Regions from separate parts of the Streptococcus mutans genome, predicted to be linked through region 3. Evidence: predicted binding sites of a transcription regulator. Region 3 holds the regulator's gene; each other region holds the start of a gene.
The links. Region 3 encodes Rex, which represses fermentation and respiration genes when NADH is low (regulators of the CRP and FNR family bind a similar motif). Its sites were predicted from a motif close to TTGTGAANTANTTCACAA; they were not measured.

Region 1 (10,770 bases), 910 kb from region 3:
TATGGATATCACAGGTGAAAAATTGACTGATCAAGTCTATCTCTGTTACGGTGGCGGTACAGCAGGTGCGGGTATTGCCTCTCGTGTCTTGCGTGAAATGGTTTCAGAAGGCCTGCCTGAAGACGAAGCCTACAAGCGTTTCTTCATGGTGGACAAGCAAGGTCTCCTCTTTGACGATATGGACGACTTGACTCCTGAACAAAAGCCATTTGCCAAGAAGCGGGCGGATTTTCCAAATGCAGATCAGTTGACAGACCTCTTGCAAGTGGTTAAAACCGTGAAACCAACCATCTTGGTTGGTACCTCAACAAATCCAGGTGCCTTCACGAAAGAAGTTGTTGAAGCTATGTGTGAAAACACTGAACGCCCAGTCATCTTCCCAATCTCTAATCCTACAAAATTGGCAGAAGCATCGGCTCAAGACTTGATTACCTGGTCTGATGGTAAGGCCTTTGTGGCAACCGGTATTCCAGCTGATACTGTATCGTACAAGGGTGTGGACTATGTCATCGGTCAAGCTAACAATGCCCTCATCTACCCTGGCCTTGGGCTTGGTATGTTGGCATCAGAAGCTAGCCTTTTGACAGATGAAATGATCGGAGCGGCAGCACACTCTCTCAGTGGTATCATCGATATCACCAAACCAGGTGCGCCAGTTCTTCCTCCATTCAAATATGTGGGTGATGTGTCTATCAAGGTCGCTGAAGCCGTGGCTAAGAAGGCTCAAGAACAAGGTCTTGCACGTGCTGAAGAAACCGATATGGCTAAAGCTGTTCGTGACTTTAAGTGGTACCCAGAGTATTAATCAGCTAAAGCTGATAGTGCTATCAGAATGTTCGAACTATAAGATTAGCAAGGCGCTCCTAGCTCCCTAGAACAAAAGGACAGAGTGCTTCTTGTTAGCAGACGGAGTGTGTTATAACCTACCGTGTTTGTTAAATGATCAAGAAAGGAAACCTCATGGATATCTTTTTAACCTCAATTTCGAGTATTATTCCCATCATTGTGATTATTGTACTCGGTTATGCCCTTCAGGTGCGTGGTTGGTTTGCGGATGATTTTGGCCCCACACTCTCTCGCCTTATCATGAATGTGGCGCTGCCAGTGTCCATTTTTGTGTCGGTCCTTAAGTACTTGACTCTGGATAAGCTAGTTAGTCTGTCAGGTGGTCTGCTCTACACCTTTGGTGCCTTTATTCTAACCTATATTTTAGCCTTCCTAGCTGTAAAGATTTTTAAGGTCCGTCCAGGTCGCAGAGGGACCATGATCAATACCTTTGTCAATGCCAACACTATTTTCATCGGTCTGCCCTTGAATGTAGCACTCTTTGGCGATCGGGCTCTGCCTTACTTCCTAATTTACTATATTACCAATACCATCTCAACTTGGACTCTAGGTGTCTACCTCATGACGACGGATAGCAAGTCTGGTAAAGGAAAAGCGACCAAGTTTAATTGGAAAAACCTTTTGCCAGCTCCCCTCATTGGTTTCTTGGTAGCCTTGGTCTTCTTGATTCTGCGCATTCCGGTGCCGGACTTTGCGACTAGCACGTTGACCTATATTGGTAATATCGTGACACCTCTGTCTTTGATTTATATCGGTATTGTTTTGGCTAAGGCTGGGCTTAAGAGTATCCACTTTGACCAAGATACTATTGTGACTCTGGTGGGACGCTTTATCTTAGCCCCTATCGTTATGTTTGGTCTTCTTTATTTGACAGGAAAAGGTCTGCCAGTGACTGAGTTTAAGACTTTTGTGGTTCAATCAGCAGCTCCGGCACTTGCGGTCTTGCCAATTCTTGCCAGCCAAGGTGATGGTGATGTCGAATTTTCAACTAATGTCGTTACCCTGAGTACAGTACTCTTTGTAATTGTCATTCCGATTGTTGTGACCTTGATGGGTTAAGGTCGATATAAGCCTTAAAGTTTATAATCCATAAAAGGGGTGTACTTCTTTTAAGGACTATTGCTATTCACTTTTGTTCTTTCGGACAACTTATTGTTATCACAAGGAGGAAAAAACATTATGACAACACCCAACACCCCACAGCCGCAAAGAAAAAGCGACGGAAAAGGTTGGCTTGATTTTGGACCGCGTAACTTGAGCCGCGATAATGAAAATCCGGATATCTTGGTTCCGCCTGTCACTGACCATGGGACCATGCCCAATATGCGCTACAGCTTTTCAGATGCCCACAATCGGATGGAAGAAGGAGGCTGGGCGCGTGAAGTGACCATTCGTGAACTGCCTGCTTCAGATGAATTGGCTGGTGTCAATATGGCCTTGGCACCAGGTGCTTATCGTGAACTGCATTGGCACAAAGAAGCCGAATGGGGACTTATGCTGTACGGCAATGCCCGCATTACAGCGATTGACGAGAACGGTCAGTCTTATATTGATGATGTCGAAGAAGGAGATCTTTGGAATTTTGAATCCGGCGTTGCTCATTCTATTCAGGCCTTGGATAAGGGCTGTGAGTTTCTGTTAGTTTTCAGCGAAGCCAATTTCTCAGAGAATCAAACCTTACTGCTTAGTGACTGGTTGGCTCACACTCCTGATGACATCGTTGCTGCTAATTTTAAAAAGACCGAGGAAGAATTGGCTAGTCTTCCTAAGACAGAAAAATATATCTTTAATGGGACTATTTCTGGTTCTATTGAAGCAGAGAAGCGCACCAATCCCAATGGTGATGTGGTCAATCCGCTGACACTGCATTTGGATAAAATTGCACCAATTCAGTCAGAAGCTGGACGTGCTTGGATTTTGGATCAGAAGGTCTTTCCGGCTGCTAAGACGATTTCAGCAGCTATTGTTGAGGTTGAGCCGGGCGGTATGCGGGAATTGCACTGGCATCCTAAGTCATCCGAATGGCAGTATTACATCAAGGGTCAGGCCCGCATGACAGTTTTTAATTCTAATGGTTTGGCTCGTACCTATGACTTTTCAGCTGGAGATGTAGGCTATGTACCCAATGTAGCGGGGCATTATGTTCAAAATACGGGTGACGAAACGTTGGTCTTCGTTGAAGTTTTTCGTAACCCTGATTATTCCGATATTTCGCTCAATAAGTGGCTGGCGACAACTCCTGTCAATAATGTTGCAGAGCACCTCAATCTTCCTAAGGAACTTGTCCAAAATCTTCCTCAGGCAGAGACTCCGCAACCTGTCATTTGGTTTGATAAGGATAAGGCTGCAAAAAAGCCTTTTTAGACAAGCCCATACTGAGTTTGGACATTAAAGCTCAGCAGGGCTATGATTATGATGTCATTATCATCGGCGGCGGTGTTTCAGGTGTGACTCTAGCCTGCAACTTGGCCGCAGCCGGCAAAAAGACAGCGCTCATTGAGGCTAGAGATTGGGGAGGGACAACTGTCAATCGCGGCTCTACCCCTAAGAAGGCTCTTTTAGCACTAGCTGAATTGCATCATCATCAGGAGAGCTTTCTGCATAGAGGTCTGGAGACAGTCTCTTACGTCAAGTGGGAAGATGCTCTGCTGACGCGGGATTGGCTGGTTTCAGATGAGTCAGCCAGAGCGAAGGAGAGAGCTATCAAAGCAGGTGTAGAGACTTATGAAGCCTATGCTTTCTTTGAAGATGCTCACCATCTAAAGGTAAACGGTCAGGTGCTGAGCACTGCAACTATTGTTTTAGCGACGGGCTCTGTGCCTCGAAAGATTGACATAGAAGGGGCTTCTTACATTGATAGCAGCGCTAATCTTATGCGAATCCATCAGCAGCCCAAGGTAATTGCCTTGATTGGTGCTGGTGTGATTGCCATGTCACTGATTTCAAGCTTTACTGAGCTGGGAACAAAAGTCCATGTCATTCAGCACAATGATCGTGTTCTGGGTAATTTTGACTCAGAACTTGTAGATATTCTGGTCAATCGTTTGAAAAATCGCGGTGCAGAATTTCATATGGAAGCAGAAGCAGAGCGTGTTGAAAGAAGTGTTTCAGGCTATCAGGTGACCTTGACGAATGGGGAAATAGTTATTGTTGACGGTATTTATGATGTTGCCGGTCGAATTGCCAATATCGGCGGTCTCCAATTGGAAAAAGCCGGCATAGAATATACCGAGCGCGGAATCTCTGTTGATGATCATCTGACGACATCTCAGCCTCACATTTTTGCTATGGGAGATTGCTGTGATGCATCGGTGCCTAAGCTGAATTCCTATGCGGATTTTCAGGCTAAATATCTGAGTCAGCTCTTAAATGATGAATCAAAAGAAGCTATCCAGTATCCGACAGCACCGGCGGCAACTGTCTACAGTATTCCCAAAATCGGTCAGGTTGGTGTCAGTGTTAATCAAGCACGGCAGCATCCGCAGGACTATGACGTGACACAGCTAAACATGTCTAATTGGCAGAATTACAAACGCGTTCACGATGATTTGGCTGTCATCAAACTAGTTGTGTCCAAATCAGATCAGCATGTTGCAGGAGCAGAAATTGTCAGTGACACGGCAGATATTCTAGTCAATTATCTAGCTATTTTGCTCAATCGCAGAGTGAGTTTTCAGGAGTTGCAGGATATCATCTTTGCTTATCCGTCACTGGCGACAGATTTATATGGTTTGTGGAAATAATATGCAGGATTCGAAACTAAAAGAACTAGAAGACGAAGTCAGTCGCTTTGGAACACATCAAATAAAAGGCATTGCTTATTTTCTTACTCTGCTTGGCGGAGCTATTGATGCGGTTTCCTATATGGGTTTTGATCATACCCTGCCGGCTGCTCAGACAGGAAATCTTCTTCTTTTAATGGTGGATATCACGCGCCTGAATGTACAAGGGATTGCCATAAAAATGACTACTCTGCTGAGCTTCATAGCGGGCTTGGTGGTCAGTCGCTGTGCTTACCACTATTATAGGAGTATCTATTGGCGTATTTATATCTTAGTGGGGTTATCGGCTGCTTGTCTCTTTACTTTCCTAGCTTTTGACCATCTTCCAAGTGGCCTTGCTATTGCACCTTTGTCCTTTACATTGGCAATGACGACAGGGGCTTTTAATAAGGTTGAAAATGAACTTTATAACAACTCGTTCACCACAGGGAATATCAAAAAAGCCATCATTGCTTGGTGTGAGTTCCTTTTTAAAGGACAGGCAGAGCAGAAGGAGCGAGCTGTCATTTTTACTTGCCTGGTTCTGTCCTTTGTCATAGGGGCATTTACAGCAGCCTTATTTTATTTCTTATTTGGGATGGCTGCCTTATTAGTTATACTATGCGAAATTATCATTTTTACAGTTTGCTACTTCTTGCTGATCAGATTTTCACAGAAATCCTAATGAAAATCCCTGAGTTTAAATTCAAACTCAGGGATTTTTCTATAATGTAATCATATGTGGATGAGCTGGCTTTGTTGACAGTCATGATTAGCCAAAACCTCAATGCCGTTTGGCTTAGCAGTGTTCCAGTCTCTTCATTAAAAATGAGGATGGCTAAGTACCATCACTCAATCAAAAGTAAACCTTCTTTTATTTCAAAAGGATTTTTTTCATTGATGCGGTCAAAAAACATAATACCGTTGGTATGATCAATTTCGTGCTGGACAACGATCGACTGATATCCTTTCAGTTTGAGCTTCTTTTTGTCGCTGTTCTTGTCATAGTATTCAATAGTGACACGGGAATGGCGGATAACATAGCCTTCAACCACGCGATCAACAGATAAACACCCTTCACCATCAGCTAAGGCAGCATCTTGGACAGAATGTGCAATGATGCGAGGATTGTACATAACTTCTTTCAAAGCATAAGCTTCTTTAGGTGGATTGCCGTCTTCATCTTCTGGATTAGGAATGAGAACAGCGATAATGCGTTTTGAAATATCTAATTGCGGAGCGGCGAGACCAACACCGCCGCGCAGCTCCATTTTTTCAGCGGTCACGGGATCTTGTGAATTTTTTAAGAATTGCAGCATTTTTTCGCCCAAAATAATATCATCTTCATTTAAAGGGAAGGTGACATCTTGAGCGACAGCGCGTAGGGTAGGATGACCTTCGCGAATAATATCATTCATATCAATTAAATGACTGGCTTTAGTAATAGTTTTAATAGCAGACATTTTTTTCTCCTTGTTTTTACAATAAGATAAATATAGCACAAAACGGGGCATAAATAAAGTTAGAGGAATTAGCCTTATTCTTTAATTTGCCAGCGTTTAAGTTGTTTTAGATTGTTAATATAATAATAAGGCTTTTGCTTACCAATGACACCAAGAGCTATAAATTCCTGAATAACACGCAGCAGATGGCGATAGCTAACCCCAAAAGAGTCAGCCAAGGTGCCTAATTCTAATTGGAAAATCCCATCTTTTTGAATAGATAGAATATGACTGGCTAAACGTTCTTTGACTGTATAAGAGAGATTGGTTGAAGCCTTAATATTTTGTTGGTAGAGTGAATACGCTAAGCCTTGTCCCAATTTAAGAAGAAAAAGAGGATCTTTTAAGAGTAATTCTTTATTGCTTTTTAGCGGCAATTGGACAACCCAAGATTTTTCAAGAGCCACTACTGAAGAAACGATTCCTTGATTTGTTAGCAGTTCAATATCTCCAATAATGGTAGGTTTTTCCTGAATATTAAGAATATGTTCCTTGCCATTAAACAGCCGCCGGACAATCTTGATTTTACCCTTGACAAAATAAGAAAGAGCCTGTAATTCTTCTCCCTGCTGACAAATGGCTTGGCCAGCTGAAAAAGAAATCATTTGCAGTTTATCAAAGTAATGGGCAGGAAAAATCTTTTCTAACTGATACTTTTGAATCCATTCTTTTTTGGGAGCCACAAGTTTCCTCTTCGTCATTTATGACATATGTCATATTTTTCTTTGTTAAATTTGATTATACTCTCTTTATCAGAAAAAACAAGTTTTGTGTTTAAGGAGTTGTTATGAAAGCGTTCATGGAGAAATTTAGTCTCTTATCCTTATCGTTAATGCTGGTGTCCACTTTTGCCGTTTCACCGGCACTTCCTAAGATGCTTTCTTTTTATCAAACACGCGGTTACAGTAATGCTCAAGTTGAATTGCTGCTTTCTTTATCTTCTTTTGCTATATTAGCGGTCTTACTGCTGAATCCTTGGATCAATCTATGGCTGTCGGAACGCTGGTCTATTATTTTAGGCTTGCTTTTGCTTTCTATAGGCGGTATTTTACCCGTTTTTCTGCAGTTTTATCCTTTAGTTTTCCTGTCGCGTTTACTTTTAGGTTTGGGAATAGGTCTTATTAATGCGCGAGCGATTAGTATGATTAGCGAACGTTTTTCAGGCAAAATCAGAGTTCAAATGTTAGGATTAAGAGGTTCGGCAGAAGTTCTAGGATCAGCTATTTTAACCTTTTTAGCAGGGCAGTGGCTGAATGTTTCCTGGTCTTTTGCTTTTTTAATTTATGGATTTGGCTTTCTTATTTTATTATGCTACCTCTTATTTGTGCCAGCAGCTAAAGAAAAAAGAGAGAGTTCCCAAAAGCAGATGTATTCAACTGCTTCTAAGAATCATTTTACCTTCCGTCAGCTCCTTTATATTTTTGGTTTGGCTCTCTATGCTGGTTTTGTTATTTTGGTTAATTCTGCTAATACCCTACGGATTCCTCTTGTTGTGGAGAAGTTACATTTGGCAACAGCCAGTCAAGCCAGTTTCATTTTAAGTCTGATGATGTTGATGGGCATTTTGGCCGGCACACTTTTTAGTTTTTTGCTAGCTTTATTTAAAGATTACCTAATGCCGCTAGTTGTATTCGTTTTGGGTTTGGGTATGCTGATACTTTGGCAGGCTAATCATTTATGGCTTTTAAGCCTTGGAGCTTTGGTGACCGGTTTTGTATACAGTTTAGGCGTTACCTTGGTTTTCCATCTTCTTTCAGAACATATGCATAGGAAACAGTTGACAACGGCGACAACCTTGATTTTGATTGGCTGTAATTTAGGCGGCGGCTGTGCTTCTTTTGTCCTGCAGCTGTTTGCATGTATTAATTCAGATGTAAAAGCAGCCTTTCTTATTTTTGCTGTTTTGAGTTTGATCCTTGGTACTTTATTGCTGATAAGAGTGCTTAAAACAAATAGAAATCTCAGAAAATAATCTGAGGTTTTTTAATTTTCAATAATTTATTAGCCCTCACACGATCAAGATTTTCAAGGGGATAAAAATTTGGGAAAAAATTCACAAAAAGACTTGCATTTTTTTGTGAAAAGGGTTACAATAACAAGTGAAGAAAATCACAAGAGTATCTTTCTTCTTAAACTATTTACCAACTATTATTTTTAGGAGGAATTGTTGAATGGCAAAAGAAACAAAAACAGAAGCACTCACTGCTGAAGAAGCAGCTAAGCAGTATACGAATAGCTTAGTTGAAAAAGCGTTAAAGGCTGAAAAAATTTATGCAACTTATACACAAGAACAGGTAGATAAAATTGTTGCAGCTATGGCGCTTGCTGGTTCTGAGGCGTCCTTGCAGTTAGCTAAAGAAGCTCACGAAGAAACAGGCCGTGGGGTTGTCGAAGATAAAGATACTAAAAACCACTTTGCGACAGAATATGTATATGAACGCATAAAAAATGAAAAAACGGTTGGCATCATTGGTGAAGATAAAGTTGCTGGCAGTATCGAAATTGCAGCACCACTTGGTGTCTTGGCAGGTATCGTACCAACAACTAACCCAACATCAACGACTATGTTTAAAATCTTAGTCGCATTGAAAACACGCAATGCAATCGTCTTTGCTTTCCACCCAGCAGCTCAAAAATGTTCTGCTCATGCCGCCCAAATCTTGTATGACGCGGCGGTTAAAGCCGGCGCTCCTGAAAATATTGTTCAATGGATTGAAACACCATCCATCGCAAACACGGGAGCTTTGATTTCCAACAAAGGCATTGCTTCAATCCTTGCAACTGGCGGACCTGGCATGGTTAATGCAGCCCTTAAATCTGGTAATCCATCGATGGGTGTTGGTGCAGGTAATGGTGCTGTTTATGTGGATGCAACTGCTAATCTTGAACGTGCGGTTGAAGACCTTCTTCTTTCTAAGCGTTTTGACAATGGTATGATTTGTGCGACTGAAAATTCGGCAGTTGTGGAAGCACCAATTTATAAAGAATGGCTTGCTAAAATGCAGGAAAAAGGCGCTTACCTTGTTCCTAAAAAAGATTACAAAAAATTTGAAGATTTTGTCTTTAATGACAACCATGGTGTTAACGGACCGGTTGCTGGTATGTCGGCGAAATGGATCTGTGAACAAGCCGGTGTGACATTGCCAGAAGGCAAAGATGTTCTCTTATTTGAACTTGATAAGAAAAAAATTGGTGAGAAATTATCATCAGAAAAACTCTCTCCGCTTCTTTCTGTTTATAAAGCCAAAGATCGCAAAGATGGTATTGATATTGTAGCAGCTCTTCTTGATTATCAAGGTGCTGGTCATAACTGTGCCATCCAAATTGGTTCACAAGCTGACCCATTTGTCGCTGAATATGGAGATGCCCTCAATTCATCTCGTGTTTTGGTTAACCAACCAGACTCAGTCGGTGGTATCGGTGACGTTTATACAGACGCATTGCAAGCCAGCTTAACTCTTGGAACAGGATCATGGGGGAAAAATTCATTGTCACACAACTTATCGACTGGCGACCTCTTGAATGTGAAAACTGTTGCGAAACGCCGCAACCGTCCTCAATGGGTTCGTTTACCAGAAAAAACTTACTACGAAAAAAATGCTATTTCATACTTGCAGGATGAAACTGAAACAATGACGCGTGCTATCATCGTTGCCGATCCAGGTATGCTTCAATTTGGTTTTGTTGACACTGTCCTTGCTCAGCTATCCCTTCGGGATGAAAAAGTCGCAACTTCAATTTATGGTACTATCAAACCAGATCCAACACTCGGTCAGACTATTGAAATTGCTAGACAAATGCGTGACTTCAAACCAGATACTGTTATTGCAGTTGGTGGCGGTTCTGCCCTTGATGCAGCCAAAATTGCGCGTTATATCTATGAATATTCGTTGGATCAAGAAGCAGATTTCCTTGATAGTTATGAAAAAGTCAGTGAGCTCTTCCTTGAATTGCAGCAAAAATTCATTGATATTCGTAAGCGGATTGTTCGCTTCAAGCATCAGACAGTGACTCGTCTCTTCTGTATCCCAACAACATCTGGTACGGGTTCAGAAGTGACACCTTATGCCGTTATTACTGATGATTTCACACACGTGAAATACCCATTGACTGATTATGAATTGACACCGCAAGTTGCTATTGTTGATCCAGAATTTGTCATGACAGTGCCTAAACGTACCGTAGCTCTTTCAGGACTTGATACTTTGTCACATGCTCTTGAATCTTACGTATCTGTTATGGCATCTGATTTCACACGTCCATGGTCTATGGAAGCTATCAGATTGGTTATCGAAAACTTGGAAGATTCTTATAACTTTGATCCTAAGAATCCAACACTTCGTGGAGAACAAGCACGTGAAAACATGCATTATGCAGCAACTTTAGCAGGTATGGCCTTCTCAAATGCCTTCCTTGGAATTAACCACTCACTCGCCCACAAGACTGGCGGTGAATTTGGACTTCCTCATGGTCTTGCTATCTCAATTGCTATGCAGCATGTTATTCGCTACAATGGCGTTGCAGGAAATGTGAAACGTTCTGTTTACCCGCGTTATGAAGAATACCGTGCCCAACGTGATTATGCGGATATTGCTCGCGCTCTTGGACTTAAAGGGAAAGATGATGCAGAATTGGTTGAAGCACTCTGTGCACGTATTGAT
Region 2 (10,770 bases), 960 kb from region 3:
CTAGCGGAAAGCTATCCATGATGACGATATCGTCCTAATCAAATGGCCCCGTCATGCCTTGATAAATTCACCTTAATAAAGGAATAAGATACCGAGCTCTTCGGTAGAATCGGGTTCGCTCTAAGCCGGTTTTCACAAGCAACACTTGACATAGTCAATAAAATCAGTATTGGAATTTGCTGTCAAGTTCAACTTGAAGCGCTAAAAGGACAAGAATGGAGCTGTTGCTAATTTTACAATGATTGATATTTCGACGCTGCGCCAGTTCTGTAGAGGCATAGCGTCGATAATAGCAAGAAAACATTGCCTTTAATTGTTTCATAACTAGCACCATGGATAATAATATGATAAAAAGCAGCGTTCATATCTTGTTTTGTGTTTAAAAAACCTGTATTTCAAAAAAAGAGAATGTAGAAAAAGTCTTCTTTTGAGACTTTCCTTAGGTGATACGGACGGTAGCGACTTCCTTCGGAATTCCATACCTAAGATTTGAGCCTAAGGTCTCAAATCTTCCGAGTGCCTGAAACTTTAAAGTTTCAGGCACTTTTATCACGGCGGAAAATCTCGTTTAAAGCTCGCTTCGCTCGCAAATAAGAAAAATTTAAATTGAAATTTGCAGAGCTCAAAATTTTTTTACGTTGGAAAATAGGTTTGTCTTCAATCTGAAATATTTTATTTGTAAAATATTCGTACTTAGTTTTTTATTTCGAACGGCTTTTTGCATTATTGTTACAAAGAAAGACTGGTGGGCATTATGCGTAATTTGTGATAGTTGATTTGATGAGATTTACTATCTTAGGATTTTAAATAAAGATACTTCCCTTTTATCAGTTTTGAAAGAAGAATTAACCTTTGACGAATAATACATTTTAGCGTAAAATAGTAAGGAACGATAATTATAGATAATCGGATTATTGTGGGGATTTAGCCTTGACCGATTATGATAAGGAGAACCACTTTGGAATTAGAAGTATTTGCTGGACAAGAAAAAAATGAATTGTCAATGATTGAAGTTGCCCGTGCCATTTTAGAAGAACGTGGCCGAGATAAAGAAATGTATTTTAGTGATCTCGTTAATGCTATTCAAGTTTATTTAGAAAAGTCAGATGCAGACATTCGTGAAGCTTTACCGTTTTTCTATTCAGACTTAAACACAGATGGCAGCTTTATCCCACTTGGTGAAAACAAATGGGGTCTGCGATCTTGGTATGGTATTGATGAAATTGATGAAGAGATTGTGACACTTGAAGAAGATGAAGACGGTGCACCAAAACATAAGAGGAAACGTGTTAATGCCTTTATGGATGGTGATGAGGATGCTATTGATTACAGTGATGACGATCCTGAAGATGAAAGTTTTAATACCGCTGAAGAGAATACAGAATATGATGAGGAAGATCCAGATGATGAAAAGTCCGAGGTTGAATCCTATGATTCTGAAATCAATGAAATCATTCCAGATGAAGATTTAGACGAAAATGTTGATTTAGATGAAGAAGATGACGATTATTCTGATGATGAGGAAGATGAAGAAGGAGAATAAATTTCTTCATTGACAAAATTCATAAGATAGTTTATATTATTTATTGGGCACCTCTTTTGAGGTCAGAATAAGCTCTCTACTTGTAGGGGGCATTTTTTCATTTTCCTCACAATATAAAACAAAGGAGCATTTAATGACAAAATATATTTTTGTAACAGGTGGTGTCGTTTCGTCAATTGGTAAGGGAATTGTTGCTGCAAGTCTTGGACGTCTTTTGAAAAATCGTGGGCTTAAAGTAACCATTCAAAAATTTGATCCGTATATTAATATTGATCCTGGAACAATGAGTCCTTATCAGCATGGTGAAGTTTATGTGACTGATGATGGTGCTGAAACTGATCTTGACCTTGGACATTACGAACGTTTCATTGATATTAATCTGAATAAATATTCAAATGTTACAACAGGAAAGATATATAGCGAGGTTCTGCGTAAAGAACGTAAAGGTGAATATCTTGGAGCAACTGTTCAAGTTATTCCCCATATTACAGATGCTCTAAAAGAAAAAATTAAACGTGCAGCTACAACAACAGACTCAGATGTTATTATCACTGAAGTTGGTGGTACGGTTGGTGATATTGAAAGCTTGCCCTTCCTTGAAGCCCTTCGTCAAATGAAAGCTGATGTGGGTGCTGATAATGTCATGTATATTCATACGACTTTGCTTCCTTATCTCAAAGCTGCAGGAGAAATGAAAACAAAACCAACCCAACACTCTGTTAAAGAGCTGCGTGGTTTGGGAATTCAACCTAATATGCTTGTTATTCGGACAGAACAGCCAGCCGGACAAGGTATTAAAAATAAATTAGCTCAATTCTGTGATGTTGCTCCAGAAGCTGTTATTGAATCACTTGATGTGGATCATCTTTATCAAATTCCGTTAAATCTTCAAGCACAAAATATGGATCAGATTGTTTGCGATCACTTAAAACTGGATGTGCCTGTTGCCGATATGACCGAATGGTCAGCAATGGTTGATAAGGTTATGAATCTCAAGAAAAAGACTAAGATTGCTCTAGTTGGGAAATATGTAGAATTGCCAGATGCTTATTTATCAGTCGTTGAAGCTCTTAAGCATTCGGGCTATGTCAATGATACAGCCATTGATCTCAATTGGATTAATGCTAATGAAGTCACTCCTGAAACGGTTGCTGATTTGCTGGGAGATGCTGATGGTATTATTGTTCCGGGTGGATTTGGCCATCGTGGGACAGAAGGGAAAATAGAAGCTATTCGTTATGCGCGTGAAAACGATGTGCCTATGCTAGGAATCTGTCTTGGCATGCAATTGACTTGTGTTGAATATGCTCGTCATGTCCTTAACCTTGAAGGAGCTAATTCTGCGGAATTGGATCCAGATACCAAATATCCAGTTATTGATATTATGCGCGATCAGATTGATATTGAGGATATGGGAGGAACGCTTCGCCTTGGCCTTTATCCATGTAAATTGAAATCAGGCAGCAAAACAGCATCAGCTTATAGCAATCAAGAGGTCGTACAGCGCCGTCACCGTCATCGTTATGAATTTAATAATGCCTTTCGTCAGCAATTTGAGGAGGCTGGTTTCGTATTTTCAGGAGTATCACCAGATAATCGCTTGGTAGAAGTGGTGGAATTGTCAGATAAAAAATTTTTTGTTGCAGCTCAATATCATCCAGAATTACAGTCTCGTCCGAATCGTCCGGAAGAACTTTATACAGCTTTTATTACTGCAGCGGTTGAAAACAGTCAGGCACATTAATTGATAGAAAAATGAGTTACTTGACATAGCTTTCAGTAAAAAGAATAAAGAGATTCCATGTAGATTAAACTTTTGCTTATAAAGAAACACCTTCTTAAATCTAGTAAATGAGATTTAAGAAGGTGTTTCTTTTTTTGGATCATTATTACAGCTAATCGTTCAATTCAAAAATGAATAAATCATATTAGCTATTACAAAAATACATTCCAGCATAAAAATTCCAAAACAGAGAAGCTTGACAGTACCGCTTCGGCTATACTTAGAAATTAAGACTAATACTGCGAAACTTAATAGTATGAACGAGTAAATAATAAACATCATATATTCAGCACAACCTCTTTATAATGGCGTATTGTAACCAACCCCCAACAACTACTACGCCAACCTTCACCTTGGAATTGAACAAGACAATCAGCATCCAAAGATTCAAACTTTTCAAAAGCTAAACTATTCATACTGAATCTCCTTTAAATAAATATGGTTTCTATACCCGTTATAGTTAAAGAAATTGGCTGCCAACAAAACGAATACACGTATAGTTTAGTTTTTTTCAAGAAAAATTCAAGAGGATTTTATCATTGTAATGAAATATTTATTATTTAGACATTATTGTGTTATTTTTCTGTTTTTTTAAGTTTTTTGCCATGCAAAATTATTTTTTAGCAGCTATTATTGTATTAAATAGCTTAAAGTAATAACGAATTTGATTGTATTAAGTCACTTTGAGTAATGAGGAGATTACTATAATTTCAAGGGAAAAATGTTGACGTTTTATAGATATATTTTTCAGTATCAAAAGTTTTGATTTTACTTTGGTGGTTTCAATTGACCTTTTTAAGATTTGACACTCAAATGAAAAAAGTGAAAAAACTCTTGACACTATCTTTGTTAGTTGATATAATTTAAAAAGTTGCTACGCGGGGATGGCGGAATTGGCAGACGCGCAAGACTAAGGATCTTGTGACCGCTTTTGGTCGTGAGGGTTCAAGTCCCTCTCTCCGCAAAGTGAGCTGACTGTTCAAGTCAGCTTTTTTTGTTGTCTAGGTCAGTTAGAGAAAAGGTTGAAACTTTTGATAAGGGCTGGCAATTTTACTGTAAAAGTGATAAAATAAACAACGTAATGGGTTTGACCCAAAAAATATTTAGGAGGCCTTTAAAAATGGCAATCGTTTCAGCAGAAAAATTTGTCCAAGCAGCTCGTGATAATGGTTATGCTGTCGGTGGATTTAACACTAACAACCTTGAATGGACTCAAGCTATCTTGCGTGCAGCAGAAGCTAAAAAAGCTCCTGTTCTCATTCAAACTTCTATGGGTGCTGCCAAATATATGGGTGGTTATAAACTTTGTAAAGTTCTTATCGAAACTCTTGTAGAATCAATGGGAATCACTGTACCAGTTGCTATCCACCTTGACCATGGTCATTATGAAGATGCTCTTGAATGTATCGAAGTTGGCTATACTTCAATTATGTTTGATGGTTCTCATCTTCCAGTTGAAGAAAACCTTGAAAAAGCTAAAGAAGTTGTTGCAAAAGCACATGCTAAAGGTATTTCAGTAGAAGCTGAAGTTGGTACTATCGGTGGTGAAGAAGATGGTATCATCGGCCGCGGTGAATTGGCACCAATTGATGACGCTAAAGCAATGGTCGAAACCGGTATTGATTTCTTGGCAGCTGGTATTGGTAATATTCACGGTCCGTACCCAGCAAATTGGGAAGGTCTTGACCTTGATCATTTGAAAAAATTGACAGAGGCTGTTTCAGGTTTCCCAATTGTACTTCACGGTGGTTCAGGTATTCCTGATGACCAAATCCGCGCAGCAATTAAACTTGGTGTTGCCAAAGTTAACGTTAATACTGAATGTCAAATCGCATTTGCTAATGCTACACGTAAATTTGCTGCTGAATACGAAGCAAATGAAGCAGAATACGACAAGAAAAAACTCTTTGACCCACGTAAATTCTTGAAACCAGGTTTTGAAGCTATTACAGAAGCGGTTGAAGAACGTATTGATGTCTTTGGTTCAGAAGGTAAAGCTTAATTACTTGGTTAACAAATTGAAAGATTCTCTTTCCCTAGACTGAGGAAATCCTATTTTGGATAATTTCTTCAGTCTTTTTGTTTTCTCTTTTGAGGGAGGCACAAGATTAAAATTAGAATTAATGATGCACCATGGATAAACGAAAAAGTATAGTAAAAATTAAGGCTTGAAATCTAGAAACTACAAAAAATCATTATAGAAAATCAGAAAGGGTCTCTTGACAATATGGAACGTTCCATGTATAATATAATCACTAAAACGCTTACACTTAAAGTAGTTTTTTGAGAGAAATTGAACGTTCAATATTTTAAGGAGGAATTTATTATGACAGTTGTTGAGGCTAGAGTAGATCAAAGATTAATCCATGGAATTGTAGTGAATCAGTGGAATTCGAAACTGAATCCTAAACGGTTTATGATTATTGATGATATTGTAAGCAATCAGCCAGAGATAAAAAATTCTATGAGGATGGCGAAGCCCTCTGGGAAAAGCATGAGTATTATTGATACACAAAAGGCTATTGCAAATTTCAAAAATGGTAATTATGATAAGCAAGATGTGTTTATCATTGTCAAAGAACCTTCTACTTTGCTTAAATTACTTGACAATGGTATTTCTATTCCCAGAGTAAACTTAGGAATTGTGTTTGCTGATGATGTTAGGACAAATGTCAGTAAGTTCGTAAATCTGAATCAATCTGAAGTAAATGAATTGAAGAAAATTGAGGAACGTGGAATTCCAATCATCATTCAATATATTCCGGATGATTCTGTAATTGTCTTTGAAAAGGCAATAGAAAATAAAAAATTTAAATGAGAGGGAACAAAAATGTCAATAGAGTTTATTCAAAATATTTTAGTTATTTTATTGTCAGCCTACGTGGTAATGGATAATCTTGGAATTACAATTTTTAATTATTGGGCTGTAACAACAGGCATGCTTGTTGGTTTAATAATGGGGGATATCAATACAGGACTTTTAATTGGAGGGACTTTTCAATTAATGTCTTTAGGTGTTGCTGGGCTAGGCGGAGCTTCCGTTCCGGATTATGGACTTGCTGCTCTTGTTGGTACGTTTTTGGCAATTAGGACAGGATCGGGTTTGTCTACTGCGGTAGCAGTTGGCTTACCAGTAGGTTTATTAGCGATTAATTTTGATGTTTTAGTAAAAATTTTAAATAATTTTGTGGCACATAAAATGCAAAGATTAGCTCATGAAGGCAAATATAAACAAATGTTATTATGGGGTTGGATCGGACCAATAATGTTTATGTTAAAAAGTGTTATTATTGTCACTATTATTGTGACAGTAGGTCCAGGAGTTATCAAATCCATTTTAAATATTATTCCACAATGGGTTACAGATGGTTTAAATATTGCTGGTGGAATGTTACCGGTATTGGGGATTGCACTGTTATTACACTATATGCCTGCAAAGAAATACTTATGGGCAGTTTTAATAGGATTTGTACTTAGTACCTACTTAAAAGTTCCAATCATTGGGGTCTCAATTGTTGGTGCTGCAGCTGCAATTTTGATTTATCAAAGTAAAGCTGAAGAAATTGTTACTTCAAAAGAAAAAATGAGCTCTTTAAGCATTATTAATGAAGGAGATTATGATGAATAAAAAAGAAATTAATAATATTATTACAAAACGTGATCGTCACAATGCTATTCTCAGATGGATGTTTATGGGTTCAGCATTATATAACTATGAAACAGGGCAAGCAAGCTCAGTTGTTTGGTCCTTAGCTAAATTGCTAAGAAAAATATATCCAAATGATGAGGAATACAAAGAAGCATTGGATAATCATTTTAATTATTTTAATACAACGACTGCAATGGCAAATATTATACTTGGGGCAACAACTGCCATGGAAGAAAAGGATGGAATTCAAACTAAGGACGCAGTTAAATCATTAAAAACTTCTCTTATGGGACCTTTTGCAGGAATTGGGGACACCATTATCTGGGTTTTATTACCAACCATCATGGGTTCTATTTCGGGCTATATGGCAGTTAAAGGCAATCCTTTAGGTACGATTGCATGGATTATTATTGGAGCCCTTTTATTTTGGATACGTATTAAATTATTTGATATTGGTTATACATCAGGTGTGAAGTTAGTCACTAATTTCAGTGATAAGTTGTCTCTTTTTACAGAAGCCATGTCAGCTTTTGGTCTGATGGTTGTTGGAACATTGGTATCTACAGTCGTAAAAGTATATACGCCTTTAACTTTCAAGGCTGGGAAGGTAACCTTGTTAGTGCAAGAGAAAATTTTAGATGCTATTATGCCTTCCCTACTTGCAGTGGTGTTGACATATGTTGTTTACAAAATGCTTGAGTCTAAATGGTGGACGCCTACTAAAATAATTATGGCAATTATTATTGTTTCATTGCTAGGAGCATATACAGGAATTTTAGGTGTAAAATGATGGAAAGAAGAATCATCATAGCTTCTCATAATCATATGGCATCAGGTCTAAAAAGTACCATAGAATTTCTAGCTGGTATCCAGAATAATATAGTAACATTAGATGCCTATACTGATGGGAAACCGATTGGAGATAAAATCGAGAAAATTTTTAATGATTTTCCCCAAGAATGTGAAGTCGTTATTTTTACTGATTTACTCTCGGGATCTGTTAATCAAAAATTTTTTCCATATAGAGTTAGGGAACATGTACATCTGATAACAGGAATGAACTTACCTATTATTTTAGCCATGGTTTTGAATCATCAGGAAGTATATCTGGAAGAAGAACAGGTAAGTTATATGGTTCAGGAGGCGCGTTCATCATTAGTGTATGTAAATGAAATGAATTTAAATGATGAGGGGGATGAGTGATGGAAAAAATAATTAGAGAAGGTTCAGTACGCTTTTCAATTATTACAAATTCACTTCTAAGAATTGAGGAAGATATTGAAAAAGTATTTGAAGATCGTCCTTCAACAACAGTACTAAATCGTTCCTTTGGAGAAGTTAATGCGGAGATAATCCGAAATCATAATAATCATATCTTGGAAATAGTGACTCCCTCGTTTCACTTGTATTATGATGGTGGCTCTCTATCTCCAATATCATTATACGTAGATATTAAAAAGTCCAGTTCTCTTTATCATAATAGATGGTTTTTTGGTAAGAAAAATGGGACAAAAAATCTTAAGGGGACTGTCAGAACTTTGGATCGTGCCGATGGTGAAGTTCCTCTGGAAGACGGTCTTATGTCTAAAGATGGTTTTAGTTCTTTAGATGATTCAACAAATTTTTTATATATAAAAGACTCAGATTCATTTGTGGCAAGAAGAAAGGGAACGGTAGATTTATACCTATTTTGCTATGGGAGGGATTATCAAGATGAGTTAACTGATTTTTATCGCTTAACTGGTTTTCCGCCGATGTTACCAAGATTTGCTCTTGGCAATTGGTGGAGCAGATTTTTCCCCTACACACAAGACGGATATATAGAATTGATGCGCCAATTTAATAAGAGGCTAATACCAATCAGTGTTTCAGTTCTAGATATGGACTGGCATAGAAGAAAAATTCCTCAAAAATACGGTTCGGGATGGACGGGGTATTCATGGAATAGAGATTTATTTCCAAACCCTAAAGAATTTATAGACTGGCTTCATACTGATGGGAAAAAAGTAGCTCTAAATGTACATCCAGCGGCAGGGATTCGTGCATTTGAAGATCAGTATAAAGAGGTTGCTAAAAGACTTCGCTTAAATGTAGATACTGAAGAGCCTGCAACCTTCGATTTGGAGGATGAAACATTTAGAAAAGTTTACTTTGAAAATATTCATCATCCCTTAGAAAGAGAAGGAGTAGATTTTTGGTGGATTGATTGGCAACAAGGAGCAGCAAAAACACTAGATAAGATGGATCCATTATGGTTATTAAATTACTATCATTATGAAGATAATAAAAAGTCGCATAATGGTGGATTAACGTTAAGTAGATATGCTGGACCGGGCTCTCATCGGTATCCCGTGGGGTTCTCGGGTGATACAGTGATTTCTTGGGACTCTCTATCATTTCAACCGTATTTTACAAGTACGGCGGCAAACATTGGTTACACTTGGTGGAGTCACGATATTGGAGGCCATATGAAAGGTCGTTTTGATGGAGAATTGGCTACAAGATGGATCCAATTTGGCGTGTTTAGCCCGATTAATCGTCTGCATTCTTCAGATAATAGATTTTCTGGAAAAGAACCTTGGAATTATAGAAGAGATTTTGAAGAGGCGCAAGAATATTTTTTAAGATTGAGGGCTAAGTTGATACCTTATATTGATACAGCTAATTATAAAACACATGCTTTTGGTATACCAATAAACAGACCCTTATATTATGAATGGCCCGAACAAGAAAAGGCTTATCAGTTTAAGAATGAATATCTATTTGGTTCTGAAATGATTGTTTCTCCAATTACAAGACCGCATGATAAAGTAACACAAAGCTCCTTTAGCGAAACATGGCTTCCAAAAGGCGAGTGGGTTGATTACTTCACACATCTTGTATATAAAGGAAATACTGTTATTAAGACCTATCGTAATTTAGATAGCTTTCCTGTGTTTGTTAGAAAAGGCAGTATCATTGTCACCAATCAAAATTATATGTCTTATGCTGATGTACTACCTGATAAGATCAATATTGAGATATTTACAGGCAAAGATGCTGCTTTTGATCTCTATGAAAATAGTCAAGGAACTGTGGCAAAAACGTCATTTAATTGGAATGAGGCATCTCAAAAATTAGATATTATTGTAGATGATCCTCATAAAATAATTCCTAAGACGAGAACCTTTAGTAAGACTATACACAAATTTCATATTGATGATGTTTTTGATGAAATTGACAAACGTTTAAAACAGGCATATACTGAATTTAATTTAAAACAACAGATATATGATGCTTTTATCGATTGTGATTATGAATACGGAAGTTTCATAAATCTACTAAATACAGTGGAGGATATAGATTTACGCAATAGTATAAGTGAGATAGCTTATATTAGAGAATCTTATAATAAATAAATGAAAAGAAATCCTACAATCAATGATGTAGCTCAACTGGCTAATGTCAGTCGAGGAACTGTATCAAACTATATCAATGGTATTACTATTCGAGAAGAGAACAAGGCTAAAATTGAAAAAGCAATTGCAGAGTTGAAATATGTTCCCAATGCTAGAGCTCGGGAGTTAAAAACATCAAAAACATCGACTGTTGTGCTAATTGTACCAACGACGTGGAGTCCTTTTTTTGCAGAGTTGGTTTATAGAATGCAAGTTGAATTGGATCGAATTGGTTTTAAAATGATATTGGCCAATTCTCATGCAGATCCTGATGAAGAAGAAGAAATTCTTCGCATGGCATCCTTGAATCAGGTTACAGGTGTGATTACGATGTCCTATTCCAATATTTATAATTTCA
Region 3 (10,770 bases):
TGTTTTCTTGACGTCGTAAGAAGGAGTTAGAACATACTGATTTTTATCACCCGTCTTTAGTTAGCAAGCCCTTTATTAAGATTTAATAGGAGAAGAAATATTATGGCTTTTGAAAGTTTAACCGAACGTTTACAAGGTGTCTTTAAAAATTTACGCGGCAAACGCAAACTCTCTGAAAAAGATGTACAGGAAGTCACCAAAGAAATTCGCCTCGCTTTATTAGAAGCTGATGTCGCCTTACCTGTCGTTAAAGAATTTATTAAGCGTGTTCGTAAACGCGCTGTTGGACATGAGGTTATTGATACCTTAGATCCTTCCCAACAAATCATTAAAATTGTTAACGAAGAACTGACAGCAGTCCTCGGCTCTGAAACGGCTGAAATTGAAAAATCGTCTAAAATTCCAACCATTATCATGATGGTCGGTCTTCAAGGGGCTGGTAAAACCACTTTTGCTGGCAAACTTGCTAATAAGTTAGTTAAAGAAGAAAATGCACGTCCTCTGATGATTGCTGCGGATATTTACCGACCGGCTGCTATTGACCAGTTAAAAACTTTGGGACAACAAATTAATGTACCTGTTTTTGACATGGGGACAGAGCATTCAGCAGTTGAGATTGTAAGTCAAGGTCTGGCTCAAGCCAAAGAAAATCGTAACGACTATGTTTTAATTGATACAGCCGGCCGTTTACAAATTGATGAGAAATTAATGACTGAGCTGCGTGATATCAAAGCTTTAGCCAATCCTAATGAAATTCTCTTGGTTGTTGATAGTATGATCGGTCAAGAAGCCGCAAATGTTGCACGCGAATTCAACCAACAATTAGAGGTCACTGGGGTTATCCTTACAAAAATTGATGGTGATACTCGCGGCGGTGCTGCGCTTTCCGTCCGTCAAATCACTGGAAAACCAATTAAATTCACTGGTACTGGCGAAAAGATTACCGATATTGAGACCTTCCATCCAGATCGCATGTCCTCTCGGATTTTGGGAATGGGAGACTTGCTTACCTTAATTGAGAAGGCAAGTCAGGATTATGATGAACAAAAGTCAGCTGAATTAGCTGAAAAAATGCGCGAGAATTCCTTTGACTTCAATGATTTCATTGAACAATTAGATCAAGTTCAAAACATGGGACCAATGGAAGATATTCTTAAAATGATTCCTGGTATGGCTAATAATCCAGCTCTTGCTAATGTCAAAGTTGATGAAGGTGAAATTGCTAGAAAACGCGCCATCGTATCATCAATGACACCTGAAGAACGTGAGAATCCTGACCTCCTAACTCCGAGCCGCAGACGTCGTATTGCTTCTGGTTCTGGTAATACTTTTGTTAATGTCAATAAATTCATCAAAGATTTTAATCAGGCTAAGAAGATGATGCAAGGTGTCATGTCTGGTGATATGAATAAGGTCATGAAACAAATGGGGATTAATCCTAATAATATGCCTAATAACATGGACTCATCAGCTCTTGAAGGAATGATGGGACAAGGCGGTATGCCAGATATGTCAGGGTTGAGCGGTGCTAATATGGATATGAGTCAAATGTTTGGTGGGGGACTTAAAGGTAAGTTCGGCGAATTTGCTATGAAACAATCTATGAAGAAAATGGCTAAAAAAATGAAAAAAGCCAAAAAACGCAGAAAATAACAAATCACTTTATATCATAAAGAATCATTTCAATAGAATCTACAATAGTATAAAATATCGTTATAATGGTCTTCCCAATAAAATACAAATTATAATCATTGCTTTATCAGTTAGCCTCATTTATATTTTACCTTTATTGACTATTAGTAATGGAGTCTTAAATGGCGATGACCTGCATTTTCATATTAATTTTAGGACTTTTTACAAAGTTGGGCAGGGAGTGAATTATTTTTATCCTTTTTAAAGATATAAAGGACAAGTGGTAACAGTAGATAATCGGTTGGTATCTTCTGCTTTAAGCAAATCAGGATCAACTGCTATTCATTTACCTAATGGTATTCATGAAATTAGGGTTACTTATTATTATACTGCAGTAGCAAGAGTAGCATTTGTCACATCCATCATTGTCATTATCGTAACTATAATCTATGCTGTTTTGTATCATTTGATTGAAAAACATAGGATTGCTTTTAAGATAAGACAAGGTTTATTTATCTATTATTAATAGTTAAAGAGGTATCTTATGACAAATATAAAAATTTCCATTATAACAGAAATTTATAAAAATTTCTGTTATAATGGAAACTAAAGGAGGCGTTTTATGATTTACATCGCTATTATTGGCGATCTCATTTCTTCAAAAACCATAACCAATCGCCCTAAAAGTCAAAAACAATTGCAAAATCTCTTAAATCAAATTAATAAAAAATACAAAGAACTATTAAAATCAGCTTTTACCATTACAACTGGTGATGAATTTCAAGCTTTATTGGTTCCTAATCCTCAAATTTTTCAAATTATTGATGAGATTGCACTTGGTTTCAAACCTTACCAAATTCGTTTTGGAGTGGGAAGCGGTAGTATTTTAACTGAAATCAACCCCGAACAGAGTATCGGTTCAGATGGGCCTGCTTACTGGCATGCCAGAGCTGCTATTGATTATATTCATGATAAAAATGATTATGGAAGCAACCATTTAGCAGTTGATTTAGAAGATACAGAAACGAGCCAACAAATCAATGCTATTTTAGCTGCCTGTGAATTTATAAAATCAAAGTGGACAGTTACTCAATACGAAGTAATTGACGGCTTATTACAAGCAGGGATTTATGAGGAAAAATTCTCTCACAAAAAAATGGCGGAAAAACTTGATTTAAGCCCCAGCAGTTTCAATAAACGTCTAAAATCCAGCGGATTAAAAATATATCTCAGAAATAAAAAGGTAGCTACGACCTTACTGTTAAATGCCATTAGGAAGGAGAAGAGATGACTAAACTAAATGTTATATCACAGTTTTTGTCAGGTAATCCTGTCTTAACGCTCCTTTTGATAGCTCATTTTTTGGCTGATTTTCAGTGGCAAAGCCAGAAAATGGCTGATTTAAAATCTTCCAACTGGACTTATCTTATCAGACATCTTATCATTGTTGCTTTACCTTTAATACTACTTAGTGTTGTGATTCCTCATTCTTTTTTGGTATTATCTTTGATTTTTCTTAGTCATGTTCTTATTGATAGTGGCAAATTACTGTTAAACTCGTTCTATAAGGATAGGTCATTTATCAAAACTAAAGCTGTTTTTCTTATTGATCAAAGTCTGCATATCATTATGATGATTATCTTTTATCAATTTTATACAAAAGTAAGTATAAACTGGCTTAGTGATTTTCAGTATTTTTTAAAGTTAATGCTGTTTCTTATTCTCATCACTAAACCAGTAAATATTATTTTTAAGCTTTTCTTTAGTAAATATCAAGTTAAAGATAATATTGAAGATGAAACCATTACAGGGGCTGGTGCGACGATTGGCTTATTAGAGCGATTGATTATGGGAATTTTTCTCTTATTTGGACAATTCGCTTCCATTGGTTTAGTGTTTACAGCGAAATCTATTGCTCGTTATGATAAAATTGCTAAGAATCAAGCTTTTGCAGAATACTATCTTATCGGTTCTCTATTTAGTATTATTTGTGTTTTAATCATTTATGCTATCTGTTTAATCTAAAAAAAGATTTAGACTTCTTGCCTGAAAAATCTAAATCTTTTTATTTTTTGAAAAGAAATGAATGAATTGAACACGAATAATATAGTGGAGGTATCTTATGTATTCAATCCATTCTGCAAAAGAAGCACTATTGCCTAGAGAACGTCTCATGACTTATGGTCCTGAAAGTTTGAGTAATCAAGAATTATTGGCTATATTATTGCGAACTGGTACTAAAAAGGAACATGTTCTCAATCTCTCAATAAAAATTTTAAATGGTCTAGATAGCTTGGCCGATTTTCGCAGCTTATCCTTAGAAGAACTGCAGGAAATTGAAGGAATCGGTCAAGTACGATCAGTAGAAATTAAAGCTATGCTGGAATTATCCAAAAGAATCAATCAAGCTGAATACAATTTTAAAGAACGTATTTTAAGCAGCGAACGTTTAGCTAAAATAATGATGAGTGAATTAGGCGATAAGAGACAGGAACACCTTATTGCTATATATCTTGACACTCAAAATCGTGTGATAAAAAAACAAGTCATTTTTATTGGCAGCGTCAGACGATCTGTTGCTGAACCCCGAGAAATCCTTCATTATGCTTGTAAAAGTATGGCAACATCACTTATTATTGTCCATAATCATCCTTCAGGTTCAACTTATCCAAGCGAGAATGACCTGCGATTTACAGAAAAAATAAAACGATCCTGTGATGATTTAGGAATCGTCTTTTTAGATCATATTATTGTCGGGAAAAAAGAATATTACAGTTTTCGTGAGGAAACAGATCTTGTTTAAAGTTCTCTAACAACATAATTGAAAAGTTCTCGATCCTCTTTTCGTGATTCAAGCAGCAGTTCAGGGTGCCATTGAACACCTAGAAAAGTGATATCAGAATTACGAGACGTCACCGCTTCAATAGTATCATCAGTAGGATCATAAGCAATAATTTCCAAATCATCCGCAAGACGTTTAATGCTCTGATGATGGAAGGAATTAATCGAAGTAGAGGTGCCGTAAATTTTTTCTAGAGCGGTATCAGGCTTAATTAGCATATTTTGGCTGAGATAGTCAGTAGGAGCATCTTGCCAATGGTGTTCAATATCTTGATTAAGTGAGCCACCCAATGCAATATTCATTAATTGAGTTCCGCGGCAAACAGAAAAAATAGGTTTTTCTTGCTTAATCGTTTCTTCAACGAGAGCAAACTCAAATAAATCACGCGCCAAATAAAAATCGTTATCACTTGTATCTTTGTCTTCACCATAAAAAACAGGGTCAACATTTTGACCGCCGGTTAAGATAAGTTTATCAATCATTGAAACATAATATTCGGCAAAACTGGGATCACTGATAGGGATAACTAGCGGTAGACCGCCAGCTTCCTGAACCCCCTTGACATAACCAGATGGTGTATAAGACCAAGTGATATCGGGAAATTTAGCATGTGGCCTTTCATTACCCGAAATACCAATAATAGGTTTATTCATAGAATCTCCTTATTTATCTTTTTTTAGAATTGTTCTTGATTCATAAAATACAATAGAGTTTGTAATTCGCTAGTTAAATCGACATATTGAGCAACAACTCCCTTTGGCAAGGAAAGATGAACAGGTGAAAAACACAAGATTCCTTTGATCCCAGCATCAATAAGTATATTGGCGACTTCTTGAGCTTTACTGCTAGGAACTGTTAAAATAGCTGTTTGAACGTCTGTACCAATCAATTTTTCTTTTATACTAGAAATGCCGTAAATAGGAATACCGTCACTTGTCGTTTGACCGACCTGTTCGTTATCATCTGTATCAAATGCCATAGCAATTTTCATTTTATTACGTTCATGAAAACGATAATTCAGGAGAGCACGACCAATATTGCCAACTCCCACAAGAAGGACATTCGTAGTCGATGTATCATTGAGAATATCAGCAAAAAAGTTCATTAGTTTTTTAACATCATAACCAAAACCACGACGGCCTAACTCGCCAAAATAAGAAAAATCACGTCTAACTGTCGCTGAATCGATACCAATGGCTTCCGCTATTTGCTTAGAACTTGCCTTTTCTATATTTTCTGAATGGAAGCGTTTAAAAATACGGTAATAAAGTGATAAACGCTTGATTGTCGCCTTAGGGATAGTTTTATCGAAAGTCACTGTACTTCCTCCTTTTTCTATATACTATTGTAAAAAAAGTTTGTGAAAAATGCAACATCTTTTGAAGGGTCTTGTGATAGACATTTCTTATATAGTCTTTAGTTTTTTTTATAACAAATTTGACCACCCGTTAGACGGGTGGTCATAATTATAAGGGGTACTGTTAATTTTGATGGAGTAAAAGTTTTCTTTTGTTTCAAACCATTGATATAAGATTGTTAAAAATTTCTCTCCAATCTCTGTATTAAACTAACGGCTCCAGTATATTAAACACTGTTAGACTTTACTTTGCCTTTTATCTAACTTTCTTTTCAAAAATATCACGTTCAACTAAACTGTCCATTAAAAAATAAAATTTATCCTGAATAATGTGATTCTCTTCTGATTTGAAAATATTGACAACTCTAAGTCCAGATTTATCTGTAATGGTCAGTTTAAAGGCTGTTAAGTCTTTATTAATGGTGATTTTTAATGGGAAACCCTCCCCACTATTAGGAACCTTTTCTAATAGGCGATTTAATTCGTAATTACCTAATTTGTTTTGCATAAAAGTCGTATCTTGTAGGGTAAATTTTTTTACTTTAGAGCTGATTGTATAACTGTACTTACAATCAGGTAATTGTATTGTTTTTTCAAAAGCCATTTTATTTTCCTATAATTTCTTTAATTTTTACTGCTAATGCCTTAACCTCATCTGGAGTATTCAAGTCTGAAAAACTGATACGTATTGACTCTTGAAGCCGTACAGAATCTAATCCATATTTTGCTATCAAGACATGACTGGGATCAACAGTACCAGCCGTACAAGCGGAACCAGTTGAAATTGCAAATCCTGCTAGATCTAATTGTGTCAGTAAAATACTATTATTATAATTAGGGAAACCAATATTAATAACATGAGGAAGAGCATCTTCATTAGAATTAAGATAGTAATCTAAACCTTCCAATTCATCTAGGAATAACTTTTTGAGTCCGTCAATATAGTTTAAAACATTTTCCTGATGAAGATAACTATCCTTTAAAGCTTGAGTAAGACCAACAATTCCGATGAGATTTTCTGTACTGGCACGCCGTTTTTCTTCTTGCTCACCCCCATGAAGCAGATTATCAAAATGAAGATTATCAGCAACATACAGAATCCCTACCCCTTTTGGACCATGAAATTTATGAGCAGAAGCGGAAAGAAAATCAATGTTTAGTTCTTTAGGGTGAATAGGCAGTTTGCCAACTGTTTGAACAGCATCAACGTGAAAAACTGCCTGATGTTCTTTAATCACATTGCCGATTTCTTGAATTGGCAATATATCTCCTGTTTCATTATTAGCAAACATTATAGATACTAAAATCGTATCAGATCGCAAAGCGTCTTTAACTTGTTGCATAAGAATTTTACCTTTGATAGGATTAAGGTAAGTCACTTCAAAACCAAAACGTTGTTCTAAGTAATCAAGAGTATGCAAAACAGAATGATGTTCAATGCTAGTTGAGATAATGTGTTTACCTTTGAACTGATTTGCTAGAGCATAACCTTTAATGGCAGTATTATTGCTCTCAGTTCCACCAGAAGTAAAAATAATATTTCGCGATTTTACATCAAAAATCTGAGCAACTTGTTGACGACGCTCTCTTAAGACCTTATTAGCCGTTCTACCATAAGTATGAATACTAGAAGGATTGCCAAAAACAGAAGTCATCGTGTCTGTCATAGCGTTTATGACTGTTGAGGTGAGAGGAGTAGTTGCAGCATTATCAAAATAAATCACAACTTAAGCTTCATCTCCTTTACGATTATAAGCAAACAATGGACTTACCGGTCGTCTTTCATGAATGCGAATGATTGCCTCTCCAATTAACTCGCTAGCAGACAAATAATGTAAATTGCTAGGTAATTCTTGTTCCGTGTAAACAGAATCTGTAATCAAGATATCTTTAATAGGAGCTGCTTGCAAAATTTCAGTGGCACCGCTGGCAAACAATCCATGACTAGCAACAGCGTAAATTTCAGTAGCGCCCCCGCGTTCAACAATTTTGGCGGACTCTGCAAACGTTTTTCCTGTATTAAGAATATCATCAATTAAAATAGCTTTTTTGCCTGCTACCTCACCGATAATATAACCTTCTTCACGCGAAGAATCATCATCCTGAGCATAGTCAATAATAGCAATAGGTGCATCAAGGTATTGTGCTAGACTGCGAGCACGTTTAATACCAGAATTTTTAGGGCTGACCACTACAATATCTTCGCCATACAAACCAAGATTGGTATAGTGATCAGCAAATAGCGGTGTAGTAAATAAATTGTCAACAGGAATATCAAAGAAACCTTGCACCTGTACAGCATGTAAATCTAAGGTTAGCACACGGTCAACACCTGCTTTAACCAGCATATTAGCAACTAATTTTGCCGTAATAGGTTCACGAGCAGCAGCGATGCGATCTTGACGCGAATAGCCAAAATAAGGAATGACAACATTAACACTGTTAGCACTTGCGCGTTTGCAAGCATCAACCATAATTAAAAGTTCCCAAAGGTGATTATTAACCGGATAACTGGTTGATTGGATGACATAGATATCGTTACCGCGAACACTTTCTTCAATGTTAATCATAATTTCACCGTCAGAGAATTGACGAGAAGATAATTTTCCTAATGGTACACCAACAACTTTTGCAATTTTTTCAGCAATGGCTGTATTAGAAGTCAAAGAAAAAAGTTTTAAGTGTTTGTCAGGATAAGCGTTAGACATGTTTTAATAGGCTCCTTTTGTATTCTGAAATCATTTTATCAAAAATTTCCCTTTTTTTCATCTCTTTAATAAAATAAGAAAACAAAAACTTTGTCCTTGGGTTTATTCAGTTAAAGTAGCAGAAAAACGCGCTACCTTACTTCTAGCATATTTAAATTTAATATGGTTCGCCTTTAAAAAAGCTTCAAAATCAGCCTTACCTTTTTGAGCATCAGTAACCTCTAATTCAAGTTCATAATCTTGCCGTCCTGCGTAGCAATTATAGTCAAGAGCCATAAGTCCGATTTTCGTATTAATTTCACGACGTGTTGTTGTCAGATTTCCCAAGACTGTTAACTTGCTTAAGTTAATTCCTGCTCGGATAAGGAATTGCTTTATCTCAATATTGGGTAATTGTTTGCTTTTTATAATCTCTTGAGCCTCTGTCAGACTTAACTGATGATTGTATTCTAAATTTCCAATCTTTTTTGGAACCTTTAAAGTTAACTCTGCACTATGAGTAAAAGTTCTGATGCGCAGAGACATTTTATGGGTCTTTAACTCAAAATTAATTGTATCAAAGTAATAGTTGGTTTGTACAATTGGTTCAACCTGCTGCAGATAGTCTTTGATACGATTAAATTCTTCTTTAGTCAAAAGTGTTTTGTATTCAATTTCAATATGGTTCATCTTTTTTCCTTTGTTAAGCTTATTTATTATGATATAATGAAGTATTCAATTGAAGAAAAAGTCTTTTTTGAGTCGCCCGTAGGTGAAATTATCCAGTGAATGATTTCAAGAATCCAGAGTATTCCATACCTAAGTTCAGGACACAAGACACAAAAGGCATTGGGCATCCGCAGATAAAGGCAAAATAGAGAGTAGGAGGCAGAATCATTAAGATTCTAGGAGAACTCATCTTTTTGCAGCTGTCCGCAACCCGTCTTCAATTAAGATTTTTGAGTCTAAAGTCTCAAATCTTCCAAGTAGCAGAAGCATTGATGTTCCTGCCATTTTTAACACAGCTAAAATCTTGTTCGGGGCTTGCTTTGCTCGCAATAAAGGAAATTAGAATCGAATTTGCAGAGCTAAAAATTTTTTAAGTTGAAAAATAGATCTGTATACATTCTAATTAGTTTAATTCTATACAAAAGTCTTATTTTTGACAAGAAAGGAGGGCTGAAAACTTATGAATTGGGAAGAATTTCTGGACCCTTATATTCAGGCAGTAGGTGAATTAAAAATTAAGTTCAGAGGAATTCGTAAGCAATTTCGTAAGCAAAAACGCCATTCACCAATTGAATTTGTGACAGGACGTGTTAAACCAATCGAAAGTATCAAAGAAAAAATGGTTTTACGAGGAATTAAAAAGGAAAACCTCACTCAAGATATGCAGGATATTGCGGGATTAAGAATTATGGTTCAGTTTGTTGATGATGTCAACGATGTTTTAGAGCTTTTACGTCAACGCAAAGACATGAAAGTGATACAAGAACGTGATTATATCAATAATTTAAAACCCAGCGGTTATCGCTCTTATCACGTTATTGTTGAATATCCTGTTGATACGATTAGTGGACAAAGAATTATTATGGCTGAAATTCAAATTCGAACGCTAGCTATGAATTTTTGGGCAACAATTGAACACTCTCTCAATTACAAATACCATGGTGAATTTCCTGAAGATATTAAAAGACGTTTAGAATTAACCTCCAAAATTGCTTTTCAATTAGACGAGGAAATGCGGCAGATTCGCGATGACATTAAGGAAGCACAACTATTATTTGATGCTGAGACTAGAAAGCTAAACGATGGTGTAGGAAATAGTGATGACACAGATGAACTTTACCGATAAAATTAAAGTTGCTATTATAGCAAATGGAAAATATCAAAGTAAACGCCTAACAGCAAAACTTTTTGCAATATTAAGAAATGATGATAGATTTTATCTAACCAAAAAAAATCCTGATATTGTTATTACGATTGGTGGTGATGGTATGCTCTTGTCTGCCTTTCATATGTATGAAAAGTGCTTGGATCATGTTAGATTTGTTGGTATTCATACAGGACATTTAGGTTTTTATACTGATTATCGTGATTTTGAAGTCGATAAGTTATTAGAGAATTTACATTCTGATAAAGGCGAAAAGGCATCTTATCCTATCTTAAAAGTGACTGCTACGCTAGCTGATGGTCGTCAGTTAACATCCAGAGCTCTTAACGAAGCTACTATTAGAAGAATTGAAAAAACC

Region 1: a site for Rex is predicted at 8,151-8,168, ahead of adhE (bifunctional acetaldehyde-CoA/alcohol dehydrogenase). Genes of this name have one in related genera too.
Region 2: a site for Rex is predicted at 4,386-4,403, ahead of FNL60_RS00555 (class II fructose-bisphosphate aldolase). Genes of this name have one in related genera too.

What each region holds. Positions count from the first base shown of each region.
Region 1 covers NZ_AP019720.1:142,801-153,570, forward strand. The annotation lists gene FNL60_RS00735 (malolactic enzyme) at 1-805, shown strand, start outside; gene FNL60_RS00740 (AEC family transporter) at 961-1,905, shown strand; gene FNL60_RS00745 (oxalate decarboxylase family bicupin) at 2,026-3,210, shown strand; gene FNL60_RS00750 (dihydrolipoyl dehydrogenase family protein) at 3,228-4,589, shown strand; gene FNL60_RS00755 (YoaK family protein) at 4,573-5,292, shown strand; gene def (peptide deformylase) at 5,456-6,070, opposite strand; gene FNL60_RS00765 (cyclic nucleotide-binding domain-containing protein) at 6,145-6,792, opposite strand; gene FNL60_RS00770 (MFS transporter) at 6,897-8,081, shown strand; gene adhE (bifunctional acetaldehyde-CoA/alcohol dehydrogenase) at 8,281-10,770, shown strand, end outside.
Region 2 covers NZ_AP019720.1:96,981-107,750, forward strand. The annotation lists partial or broken gene FNL60_RS10440 (IS982 family transposase) at 1-334, opposite strand, end outside; gene rpoE (DNA-directed RNA polymerase subunit delta) at 959-1,543, shown strand; gene FNL60_RS00545 (CTP synthase) at 1,677-3,287, shown strand; gene FNL60_RS10325 (hypothetical protein) at 3,605-3,742, opposite strand; tRNA gene FNL60_RS00550 (tRNA-Leu) at 4,205-4,290, shown strand; gene FNL60_RS00555 (class II fructose-bisphosphate aldolase) at 4,447-5,328, shown strand; gene FNL60_RS00560 (PTS system mannose/fructose/N-acetylgalactosamine-transporter subunit IIB) at 5,653-6,144, shown strand; gene FNL60_RS00565 (PTS mannose/fructose/sorbose/N-acetylgalactosamine transporter subunit IIC) at 6,157-6,954, shown strand; gene FNL60_RS00570 (PTS system mannose/fructose/sorbose family transporter subunit IID) at 6,947-7,765, shown strand; gene FNL60_RS00575 (PTS sugar transporter subunit IIA) at 7,765-8,178, shown strand; gene FNL60_RS00580 (glycoside hydrolase family 31 protein) at 8,178-10,373, shown strand; gene FNL60_RS00585 (LacI family DNA-binding transcriptional regulator) at 10,374-10,770, shown strand, end outside.
Region 3 covers NZ_AP019720.1:1,055,652-1,066,421, forward strand. The annotation lists gene ffh (signal recognition particle protein) at 103-1,653, shown strand; gene FNL60_RS05470 (hypothetical protein) at 1,934-2,158, shown strand; gene FNL60_RS05475 (SatD family protein) at 2,255-2,923, shown strand; gene FNL60_RS05480 (DUF3307 domain-containing protein) at 2,920-3,657, shown strand; gene radC (RadC family protein) at 3,755-4,435, shown strand; gene FNL60_RS05495 (gamma-glutamyl-gamma-aminobutyrate hydrolase family protein) at 4,432-5,127, opposite strand; gene FNL60_RS05500 (redox-sensing transcriptional repressor Rex) at 5,151-5,792, opposite strand; gene FNL60_RS05505 (DUF1831 domain-containing protein) at 6,088-6,435, opposite strand; gene FNL60_RS05510 (cysteine desulfurase family protein) at 6,437-7,555, opposite strand; gene FNL60_RS05515 (ribose-phosphate diphosphokinase) at 7,559-8,539, opposite strand; gene FNL60_RS05520 (CYTH domain-containing protein) at 8,642-9,208, opposite strand; gene FNL60_RS05530 (hypothetical protein) at 9,442-9,621, shown strand; gene FNL60_RS05535 (GTP pyrophosphokinase) at 9,708-10,373, shown strand; gene FNL60_RS05540 (NAD kinase) at 10,348-10,770, shown strand, end outside.